2 linked regions of the Prosthecomicrobium sp. N25 genome follow. The protein of the gene in region 2 interacts with the protein of the main gene of each other region in a pairwise test. Links are inferred from orthologs where the notes say so. Each region holds a gene or a part of one and is shown on either strand. Other genes may lie near its edges.

Evidence for each region. Proteins that work in one complex are often made in the same cells at the same time.
Region 1: the proteins of def (region 2) and WBG79_RS17315 interact in binary tests that used the Escherichia coli proteins (3 or more experiments, as listed by UniProt). The link is inferred for Prosthecomicrobium sp. N25 from one-to-one orthologs.

What each region holds. Positions count from the first base shown.
Region 1 is NZ_JBBCAT010000002.1:525,552-530,107, forward strand. Bases 1,116-4,065 are described here. They hold WBG79_RS17315 (aspartate-semialdehyde dehydrogenase), read left to right. Parts: upstream 1,116-2,046; coding sequence 2,047-3,084; downstream 3,085-4,065. Other genes in these bases: WBG79_RS17310 (heavy metal translocating P-type ATPase), read right to left, coding at 1,116-1,669; WBG79_RS17320 (ABC transporter ATP-binding protein), read left to right, coding at 3,266-4,065. In the rest of the region: more of WBG79_RS17310, read right to left, coding at 1-1,115; more of WBG79_RS17320, read left to right, coding at 4,066-4,556.
Region 2 is NZ_JBBCAT010000002.1:18,734-23,270, forward strand. Bases 987-3,917 are described here. They hold def (peptide deformylase), read left to right. Parts: upstream 987-2,155; coding sequence 2,156-2,680; downstream 2,681-3,917. Other genes in these bases: WBG79_RS14845 (DNA recombination protein RmuC), read right to left, coding at 987-2,050; fmt (methionyl-tRNA formyltransferase), read left to right, coding at 2,790-3,743; WBG79_RS14860 (GNAT family N-acetyltransferase), read left to right, coding at 3,751-3,917. Outside these bases: WBG79_RS14840 (2-hydroxyacid dehydrogenase), read right to left, coding at 1-823; more of WBG79_RS14845, read right to left, coding at 869-986; more of WBG79_RS14860, read left to right, coding at 3,918-4,263; tRNA pseudouridine(38-40) synthase TruA, read left to right, coding at 4,266-4,537. UniProt on the Escherichia coli protein: Removes the formyl group from the N-terminal Met of newly synthesized proteins. Requires at least a dipeptide for an efficient rate of reaction. N-terminal L-methionine is a prerequisite for activity but the enzyme has broad specificity at other positions.

The DNA of each region.
Region 1 (4,556 bases), 510 kb from region 2 along the record:
GGCGGGCGATGGCGACGGCCTCGCCGACCCGGTCGAGCCGGTCGACCAGGATCACCACGTCGGCGGCCTCCGAGGAGGCCGAGGCGCCGCGCGCGCCCATGGCGATGCCGACGTCGGCGGCGGCGAGCGCCGGGGCGTCGTTGATGCCGTCGCCGACCATGATGGTGCCGGCCAGGCGCTGCTCGGTCTTGACCGCGTCGAGCTTGTCGGCGGGGACCCGGTCGGCGAGCACCTGGTCGATGTCGAGCGCCGCCCCGATGGTCTCGGCGGCTTCGGCGCGGTCGCCGGTGACCATGACGATGCGGGCCACGCCGGCGTCGCGCAGCGCCCGGATGGCATGGGGGGCTTCGGTCTTCAGCTCGTCGGCGAGCAGGATCGCGCCCGCCGGGCGGCCGTCGACCGCCACGTAGACCGACAGGGCCGAGCGCCAGGAGGCACGGCGGGCGGCGCGCCGCGCCCAGTCGGGAAGGTCGCCGGCCGGGAACACGAGATCGCGCGCGCCGGCGCGGACCAGGCGTCCGCCGACCGTGCCCTCCAGGCCCGAGCCCGCCCATTCCCGCACCGCTGCGGGCATCTCCAACCCGCCGCCGCGGGCGCGGGCGGCCTCGACCAGGGCGGTGGCGACCACGTGATGGGACGCCTGCTCGAGGGAGCCGGCGAGGCGCAGGAGCTCGACGGCATCCTGGCCGGGGGCGACCTCGACGGCGATCAGGCGGGCACCGCCGACCGTCAGCGTTCCGGTCTTGTCGAACATGACGGTCCGGATGCGGGCCAGGCGCTCGAGCGGCCCGCCGCCCTTGACCAGCACGCCGCGCGACGCCGCGCGGCTGACGCCGGAGATGAAGGCGACCGGGGCGGCCAGGATGAGCGGGCAGGGGGTGGCGGCGACCAGGACGGCGAGGGCCCGGACCTTGTCGCCGGAGAGCCACCACGCGAAGGCCGCGACCGCCATCGCGAAGGGCAGGAAGGCGAGGGCGTAGCGGTCGGCCATGCGCACGAACGGCGCCTTGGCGGTCTGCGCGGCGGTCACCATGCGGACGATGCCGGCATAGGTCGAGGCGCCCGCGGTGGCGCGGGCCACCATCTCGAAGGTCTCGCCGGCGTTGACGGTGCCGCTGCGGACCGGCTCTCCCGGGCCGCGCTGCACCGGGATCGGCTCGCCCGTCAGGGCCGCCTCGTCGAGGGTGGCCGAGCCCACCGCGACCGCGCCGTCGACCGGCACGACCTCGCCGGCCCGGACGACCAGCCGGTCGCCGACCGCCACGGCGTCGACGGGCACGTCGATGGCGTCCTCGCCCTGGCGGCGGTGCGCCGTGCGGGGGGCGCGGTCGACGAGGCCGGCCAGCTCGCGTTCGGCGCGCCCGACCGCGAAGTCCTCCAGGAGGTTGCCGCCGGCGTACATGAGCGCCACCACGGCGCCGGCGAGCGTCTCGCCGAGAGCGAGGGCGGCCGACATGGAGAGGAGCGCGACGGCGTCGACGCCGACGCGGCCGGCCAGGAAATCCTTGATGATGCCGGTCGCGAGCGCCACCACCACGGGAACCGTGCCGGCCCCCCAGATCCAGAGGGCGATGTCGTGGCGGCCGGCGGCCCAGACGAGCAGGCCGGCGGACAGGCCCGCCAGGGCGATGGCCACGAGGGCGCGCTTCAAAAGCCGTTCGGAAATCATGCGGCCGGTTCTAGCAGGTCCCTTGCCGTCGCGGATCCGTGGTTTCAGGGAGGCCGGAGCCGTGGTTCGACGAAGGACCGAGCCGTCCGCGGCCAGCGCGGGGCTCCTGCGGCTTGACATCGCGGCCGCCTTCAGGCTTCTGACCCGGTGCGGCCCGGCGCGAGCCGGTCCGCGAGAGGATCCGCCTGTCATGTCGCCCGTCGTCGCCTCGACGAAAACGAAAGAGACCATGACCGCCACGGCGAAAGCCGTCGGCTGACCGCGGCCTTTTTCCCCCGATGCCCTCTCCCGGCGGGGTGAGAGGGCAAGTCCCGGGCCCGAGCGGCACCGGGGCGGCGCGAGCGGGGGAGGACCGGACAAGCTTTGGGGTTCGCATCATGGGTTACAAGGTCGCTGTCGTCGGCGCCACGGGCAACGTGGGCCGTGAAATGCTCGATATCCTCGCCGAACGCGGCTTCCCGGCCGACGAAGTCGTGGCGCTCGCCTCGCCGCGCTCGCTCGGCACCGAGGTCTCGTACGGCGACAAGACGCTGAAGACCAAGGTGCTGGACCACTACGACTTCTCCGACACGGACATCTGCCTGATGTCGGCGGGCGGGTCGGTCTCCAAGGAGTGGTCGCCCCGGATCGGCGCGCAGGGCTGCGTGGTGATCGACAACTCCTCGGCCTGGCGCTACGACGCCGAGGTGCCGCTGATCGTGCCGGAGGTGAACGCCGACGCCATCACGGGCTTCACCAAGAAGAACATCATCGCCAACCCGAACTGCTCGACCGCCCAGCTCGTCGTCGCGCTGAAGCCGCTGCACGATGCCGCGACGATCAAGCGCGTGGTGGTGGCGACCTACCAGTCGGTCTCGGGCGCCGGCAAGGACGCCATGGACGAGCTCTTCCAGCAGACCCGGGCGGTGTTCGTCACCGATCCGATCGAGCCGAAGAAGTTCCCGAAGCGGATCGCGTTCAACCTCATTCCTCACATCGACGTCTTCATGGAGGACGGCTACACGAAGGAGGAATGGAAGATGATGGCCGAGACCAAGAAGATCCTCGACCCGAAGATCAAGCTCACGGCCACCTGCGTGCGCGTGCCGGTGTTCATCGCCCATTCGGAGGCGGTCAACGTCGAGTTCGAGCGGCCGATCTCGGCCGAGGAGGCGACCGACATCCTGCGCGAGGCGCCCGGCTGCCTCGTCGTCGACAAGCGCGAGCCCGGCGGCTACATCACGCCCTACGAGGCGGCCGGCGAGGACGCCACCTACATCAGCCGCATCCGCGAGGACGCGACCGTCGAGAACGGCCTCGCCCTATGGATCGTCTCCGACAACCTGCGCAAGGGCGCGGCCCTCAATGCGGTTCAGATCGCCGAGGTGCTGGTCAACCGCAAGCTGATCCAGCCGAAGGCGCGCAAGGCGGCCTGACGCGGTATCCTGCCTGGTGACGTGACGGACGGGGCCCGCGAGGCCCCGTCTTCGTTCGCGGGAGGACCGGGGACCGCATGACGCCGATCAGCTTTGCGCGAGCGGGCGTGGCCGGGGTTGCAATCCCGCCATAGGTTCGTGCTTTCGTGCCCGTGACCCTCGCCGTTTCCGGATCCCGCCTATGTTCAGCCGCTTCGAAACCCTGGTCAGGCCGACCGCGCAGGGCGCGCCCTCGGCGCCGCCGCGGGGGCTCCTCCCCTTCTACTGGTTCTTCGTCTCGCAGATGCGCGGGCTCTTCGCGGCGCTGCTGGTGATCGGCTTCCTGCAGGCGGCGGTGGACGCGGCGATCCCGGTCATCATCGGGCGCACCGTCAACATGGTCTCGACGGTGCCGCGCGACCAGCTCTTCGCCACCATGGCGCCGACCCTGCTCGGCATGGCGGCGGTGATTCTGATCGTGCGGCCGGCGGTCCTGCTGGCGCAGGGGCTGGTGCAGCACCAGGCCATCTTCCCGGGCCTCACCAACCTGATCCGCTGGCAGAGCCACTGGCACGTGGTGCGGCAGAACCTCTCCTTCTTCCAGAACGACTTCGCGGGCCGGATCGGCAGCCGGGTGATGGAGACCGGCTATGCGCTCCGGGCGAGCGCGGTCTCGCTGATCTCGGTCGTCTGGTACCTCGCCGCCCTCGGCATCGCGGCCGGCGCCATCATGGGGGCCGCGGACCCCTGGCTCCTGATCCCGATCGGGATCTGGATCCTCGCCTACATCGGCATGCTCGCCTATGTGGTGCCGCGCGTGCGGGAGGCCTCCAAGGCCATCGCGTATGCGCGCTCGGGGCTCGTCGGCCGCATCGTAGACAGCTACACCAACATCCAGACCGTCAAGCTCTTCGCCCGCTCCGCCCACGAGGACGCCTATGTGCGGGAGGCGGTCGACTGGCACACCGGGCGCATGCTGGCGCAGATGCGCTGGTTCACCCTGCTGTCGCTCAACCTGGCGCTTCTCTCCGGATTCCTGATCGTGGCGACCGGGGCGGTCTCGCTCGTCCTCTGGTCGGAGGGCGCGATCGGGCTCCAGACGGTCGCCACCGTGCTGCCGCTGACCCTGCAGATCTCCAGCGTCTCGAGCCGGGTCGCCTACGAGACCACGCAGATCTTCGAGCAGTTCGGCACCGTCCACGAGGGCATGGAGACGATCGCGCAGCCGCACGGCCTGACGGACAAGCCGGGCGCCCGCCCGCTCACGGTCGACCGCGGCGAAATCCGCTTCGAGGACGTGGCGTTCCACTACGGCCGGGAGTCCGGCGTCATCGAAGGCCTGTCGCTGACGGTCCGGCCGGGCGAGAAGATCGGCCTCGTGGGCCGCTCGGGGGCCGGCAAGTCGACGCTCGTCAACCTGCTGCTGCGCTTCTACGACCTGGAATCCGGGCGGATCCTGATCGACGGCCAGGACATCGCGGGGGCGACTCAGG
Region 2 (4,537 bases):
GGGTGACCGTGACCTTCGGATGGGTCCAGAGCGGGCTCGTCGCGGGCAGCGGCTCGGTCTCGAACACGTCGAGGGTGGCGTGGGCGAGGTGGCCCTCGTCAAGGGCGCGCAGGATGTCGGCGGCGACCTGCAGGCCGCCGCGGCCGGCGTTGATCAGGGCGGGCCCGCCGAGCGGGCCGTCCTGCGCCAGGCCGGCGCAGAGTTCGTGGTTCAGGATGCCGCGGGTATCGGGCGTGAGGGGCAGAAGGGCGACCAGGATGTCGGTCCTGGCGAGGAAGGGCTTCAGGCCCTCGGCCCCGGCATAGATCTCGACACCCGGCACGGGATCGCCGCGACGACTCCAGCCGGCGACCCTGAAGCCGATGCGGGCCAGCACCCCGGCGGCGTCGCGGCCGAGCACCCCCATCCCCATGATGCCGACGCGGGCCGCACGGGCCGGCGGCTGGTCGCGCTTCAGCCACTCCCGCCGCGCCTGCGCCTCGGCATAGAGGTCGACCCGGCGGTGGTGGCGGAGCACGTGCAGCACGACATACTCGGTCATCCGGGCGGTGAGGTCCGGATCGGCGACGCGGACCAGCGGGACGGCCGGCAGGGTCGGATCCGCCAGCAGCGCGTCGACGCCTGCGCCGAGGTTGAAGATCGCCTGCAGGTTCGGCAGGCGGGCGAGGAGCCCGGGCGGGGTCTTCCAACAGGCGGCGTATCGGACCGCGGCCGGATCGAAGGGCTCGCGCGCGTCGAGCACGGGCGGCGACCCGGGCTCCTGCCGGAAGCGGCGGACCCAGTCGTCCGGCGACCAGCCCTGGATGGCGACGAGCAGGCTCATGTCGGTCTCCTCGGTGGCACCGCTCCGGCGGGCCTCTCGAGCGCGTCACTCTCCGGCGATGCGCACCGGGGCCGGACCGGCCTCGGCGTTTCCGGATAGCGCGTCCGCGGCGCCCAGGTCCAGGCCGACGATGCGCTCGCCGCGACGGCCGATGCGTCCGGCGGAGACGAGGATGCGGTCGAGGTCCTGGCCGGCCTGGGCGTGGTGCACCTTCAGCTTCTCCACGCGCTCGGCGAGCCGGCCGACGTCGTCGAGGAGGTGGCCGACCTCGGCCTGGATGACATGGGCCTGTTCGCGCAGGCGGTGGTCGCGCAGGACCGCCTGGACGACCTGGATCGACAGCAGCAGCAGGGACGGCGAGACGATGACGACGCGGGCCCGCTGGGCGCGCTGGACGACGTCGTCGAAGCGCTCGTGCAGGTCGGCGAAGATCGATTCGGAGGGGACGAACAGGAAGGCGGTGTCCTGGGTCTCGCCCGGGATCAGGTATTTCGAGCGGATGTCGAGCACGTGCCGCAGGACGTCGCGGCGGAAGCGCTGGGCGGCGAGCTTCGCCTCGTCCTCCCCGGCGGCCTGGCCCAGGGCCGTCCAGGATTCGAGCGGGAACTTGGCGTCGACCACGAGGGGCGCGGCGCCGTTCGGCAGGTGGATCAGGCAGTCGGGCCGGACCCCGGTGGAGAGCGTCGCCTGGAACGCGTAGGCGGCGGGCGGCAGGGCATCGGCGACGATCGCCTCCATGCGGCCCTGGCCGAAGGCGCCGCGGGCCTGCTTGTCGGCGAGGATCGCCTGGAGCGAGACCACCTGGCCGGAGAGGTCCTGGATGGTGCGCTGGGCACGGTCGATGACGGCGATGCGCTCGTGGAGCTTGGAGAGGCTCTCGCCGGTCGCCCGCGAGGTCTCGGCCATCGAGGAGCCGAGCCGGTGGGTCAGGCCGTCGAGCCGGTCGGTCACGGCGCGGGCGAGCTCGGCCTGGCGGGCGCCGAAGACCTCCGCCATGGTCTGCATGCGGCCGGTCATCTCGGCCTGGAGCTTCGCCACCTCGGCGAGGCGGAGGTCGAGCTCGCGGGCCTTCTCGGCGGCGAGGACGTCGGCCGCCGCACGGGCCCGGGCACGCCGCGCCAAGGCGGCGGTGGCGAGCCACAGGCCGATCAGGGCGGCACCGACGGCGAGGGTAGCCTCGCCGGTCGAGGGCGGGCGGCCGAGGAGGGCGGAGAGGGCGTCCAGCATGGGCCGCAGACTAGAACGATTCGGGTACGCCGGGGGTTAACGCGGACGCCCGCCGGAGCCGCGGATTCCGTTGACCCGGGCCGGCTTCTCGCCTATTTCGGGGCCATGTCCACTCTCGGCATCATCATCCTTCCCGACGCCCGGCTGAAGCAGCCGTCCGAGGTCGTTTCGAGCGTCGACGGCTCGATCCGGAAGCTGCTCGACGACATGCTGGAGACCATGTACGCCGCGCCGGGCATCGGGCTCGCGGCCGTGCAGGTCGGGGTCATGAAGCGGGTGGTGACCGTCGACGTCTCGAAGGAGGAGGAGAAGCGGGACCCGCTCTTCCTCGTCAACCCGGAGATCGTCTGGTCCTCCGAGGAGCGCTCCACCTACGAGGAGGGCTGCCTGTCGATCCCGGACTACTACGAGACCGTGGAGCGGCCCGCGCGCGTGCGGGTCAAGTATCTCGACCGGCAGGGCGAAGCCCGCGAGCTCGAGGCGGACGGGCTGCTCGCCACCTGCCTGCAGCACGAGATCGACCACCTGGACGGGGTCCTGTTCATCGACCACCTGTCGAAGCTGAAGCGCGACCGGGTGATCAAGAAGTTCCAGAAGCAGGCGAAGATGAAGGAGCTGGGGATCGGCTGACGGCGCGCCCGTCGCCGGATCCCGCTGCGCGGCCGAGCGCCGCCGCCATCGACCGTTTCGTCCCGTCGCGCTATAGAGCCGCGATCCCGACCAGGCCGGACCCGCCGCCATGAGCCTTCGCGTCGTCTTCATGGGCACGCCCGACTTCTCCGTGCCGACGCTCGTCGAGATCGTCGGGCAGGGGCACGAGGTGGTGGCCGTCTACGCGCAGCCGCCGCGGCCGGCCGGGCGGGGCCTCGCGGAGACGAAGTCGCCCGTGCAGCGCCAGGCGGAGGCCTTCGGGATCCCGGTCCTGACCCCGGCGAGCCTCAAGGGCGAGGCCGAGCAGGCCGCCTTCCGGGCGCACGGGGCCGACGTCGCCGTGGTGGTCGCCTACGGGCTGCTCCTGCCCAGGCCGATCCTGGAAGCCCCCGCGGAGGGATGCCTGAACCTGCATGCCTCGCTTCTGCCGCGCTGGCGGGGCGCCGCGCCCATCCACCGGGCCGTGATGGCGGGCGACCGGGAGACCGGGGTCGAGGTCATGCGCATGGAGGAAGGCCTCGACACGGGGCCGGTCTGCATGGCCGAGCGCACGGCGATCGGGGCGGACGAGACAACGGGCGACCTGCACGACCGCCTCGCCCGGCTCGGGGCCGACCTGATGGCGCGGGCGCTGGCCGCCCTGTCGCGCGGCGGCCTCGGCTGCGTGCCGCAGGCGGCGGAGGGGGTCACGTATGCCCGCAAGATCGACAAGGCGGAGGCGCGGATCGACTGGACGCTCGCGGCGGCGTCCGTGCACGATCGGATCCGCGGCCTGTCCCCCTTTCCGGGCGCCTGGTGCGAGATGCCGCTCGGCGGCCGGACGGAGCGGGTCAAGATCCTGCGCTCCACGCTCGTCGCCGGACCTGAGGTCGCGCCGGCCGGACCGGGCGAGCCCGGGACGGTGATGGACGACGGGCTGGCGGTCGCATGCGGGACCGGGGCGATCCGGCTCGTCGAGTTGCAGCGGGCCGGCGGCCGGCCGCTCCGCGCGGGCGATTTCCTGCGCGGCACGGCGGTGCCTCCCGGCACACGGCTCGGCTGAGGGCGCCATGGCGGGAGGCCTCACGATCGACGGGGTGACGAAGGCCGAGGCGCCGGCGATCCGGGATCTGCTGACCGCGGCCTTCGGGGGCCCGGCGGAGGCCGACCTCGTCGATGCGCTGCGGGCCGGCGGCTTCGTCGCGCTCGAACTGGCGGCGCGCGACGAGACCGGGCCGGCCGGATACCTCGCCTTCTCAAGGCTCGCGGTGGCGGCGCCCAACGAGCGGCGACGGGCGCTCTGCCTCGCCCCCCTGGCGGTGCGGCCGGACCGGCAGCGGCGCGGGATCGGGACGGCGCTGGTGCGCGAGGGGCTCGCCCGGCTGGAGGCGTCCGACGAGGACATCGTGCTGGTGCTCGGCGACCCCGCCTACTACGGCCGGTTCGGCTTCCGGCCCGGGCGGCCCGACCGCATGGAGACCCCGTATCCGCATCCGGAGAACCAATGGCTGGTCCTGAAGGACCGGCCGCTGCCGCTCCGCCTCGCCCTGCAGTATCCGCCGCCCTTCGCGGCGCTCGGCTGACCATGCCGCGCTTCCGGCTCACCCTCGAGTATGACGGCGGCCCCTATGTGGGGTGGCAGCGGCAGGCGAACGGGCCGTCCGTGCAGGGCGCCGTGGAGACGGCCTTGCGTGCCATGACGGGCGAGGAGGCGGTGCTCAAGGGAGCCGGGCGGACCGACACCGGCGTGCATGCGGTGGGCCAGGTCGCCCATGTCGACCTGGCGCGGGACTGGCCGGGCGCCGTGCTGCGCGACGCGCTCAACTTCCACCTGCGCGAGGAGCGGGTCGTGGTGCT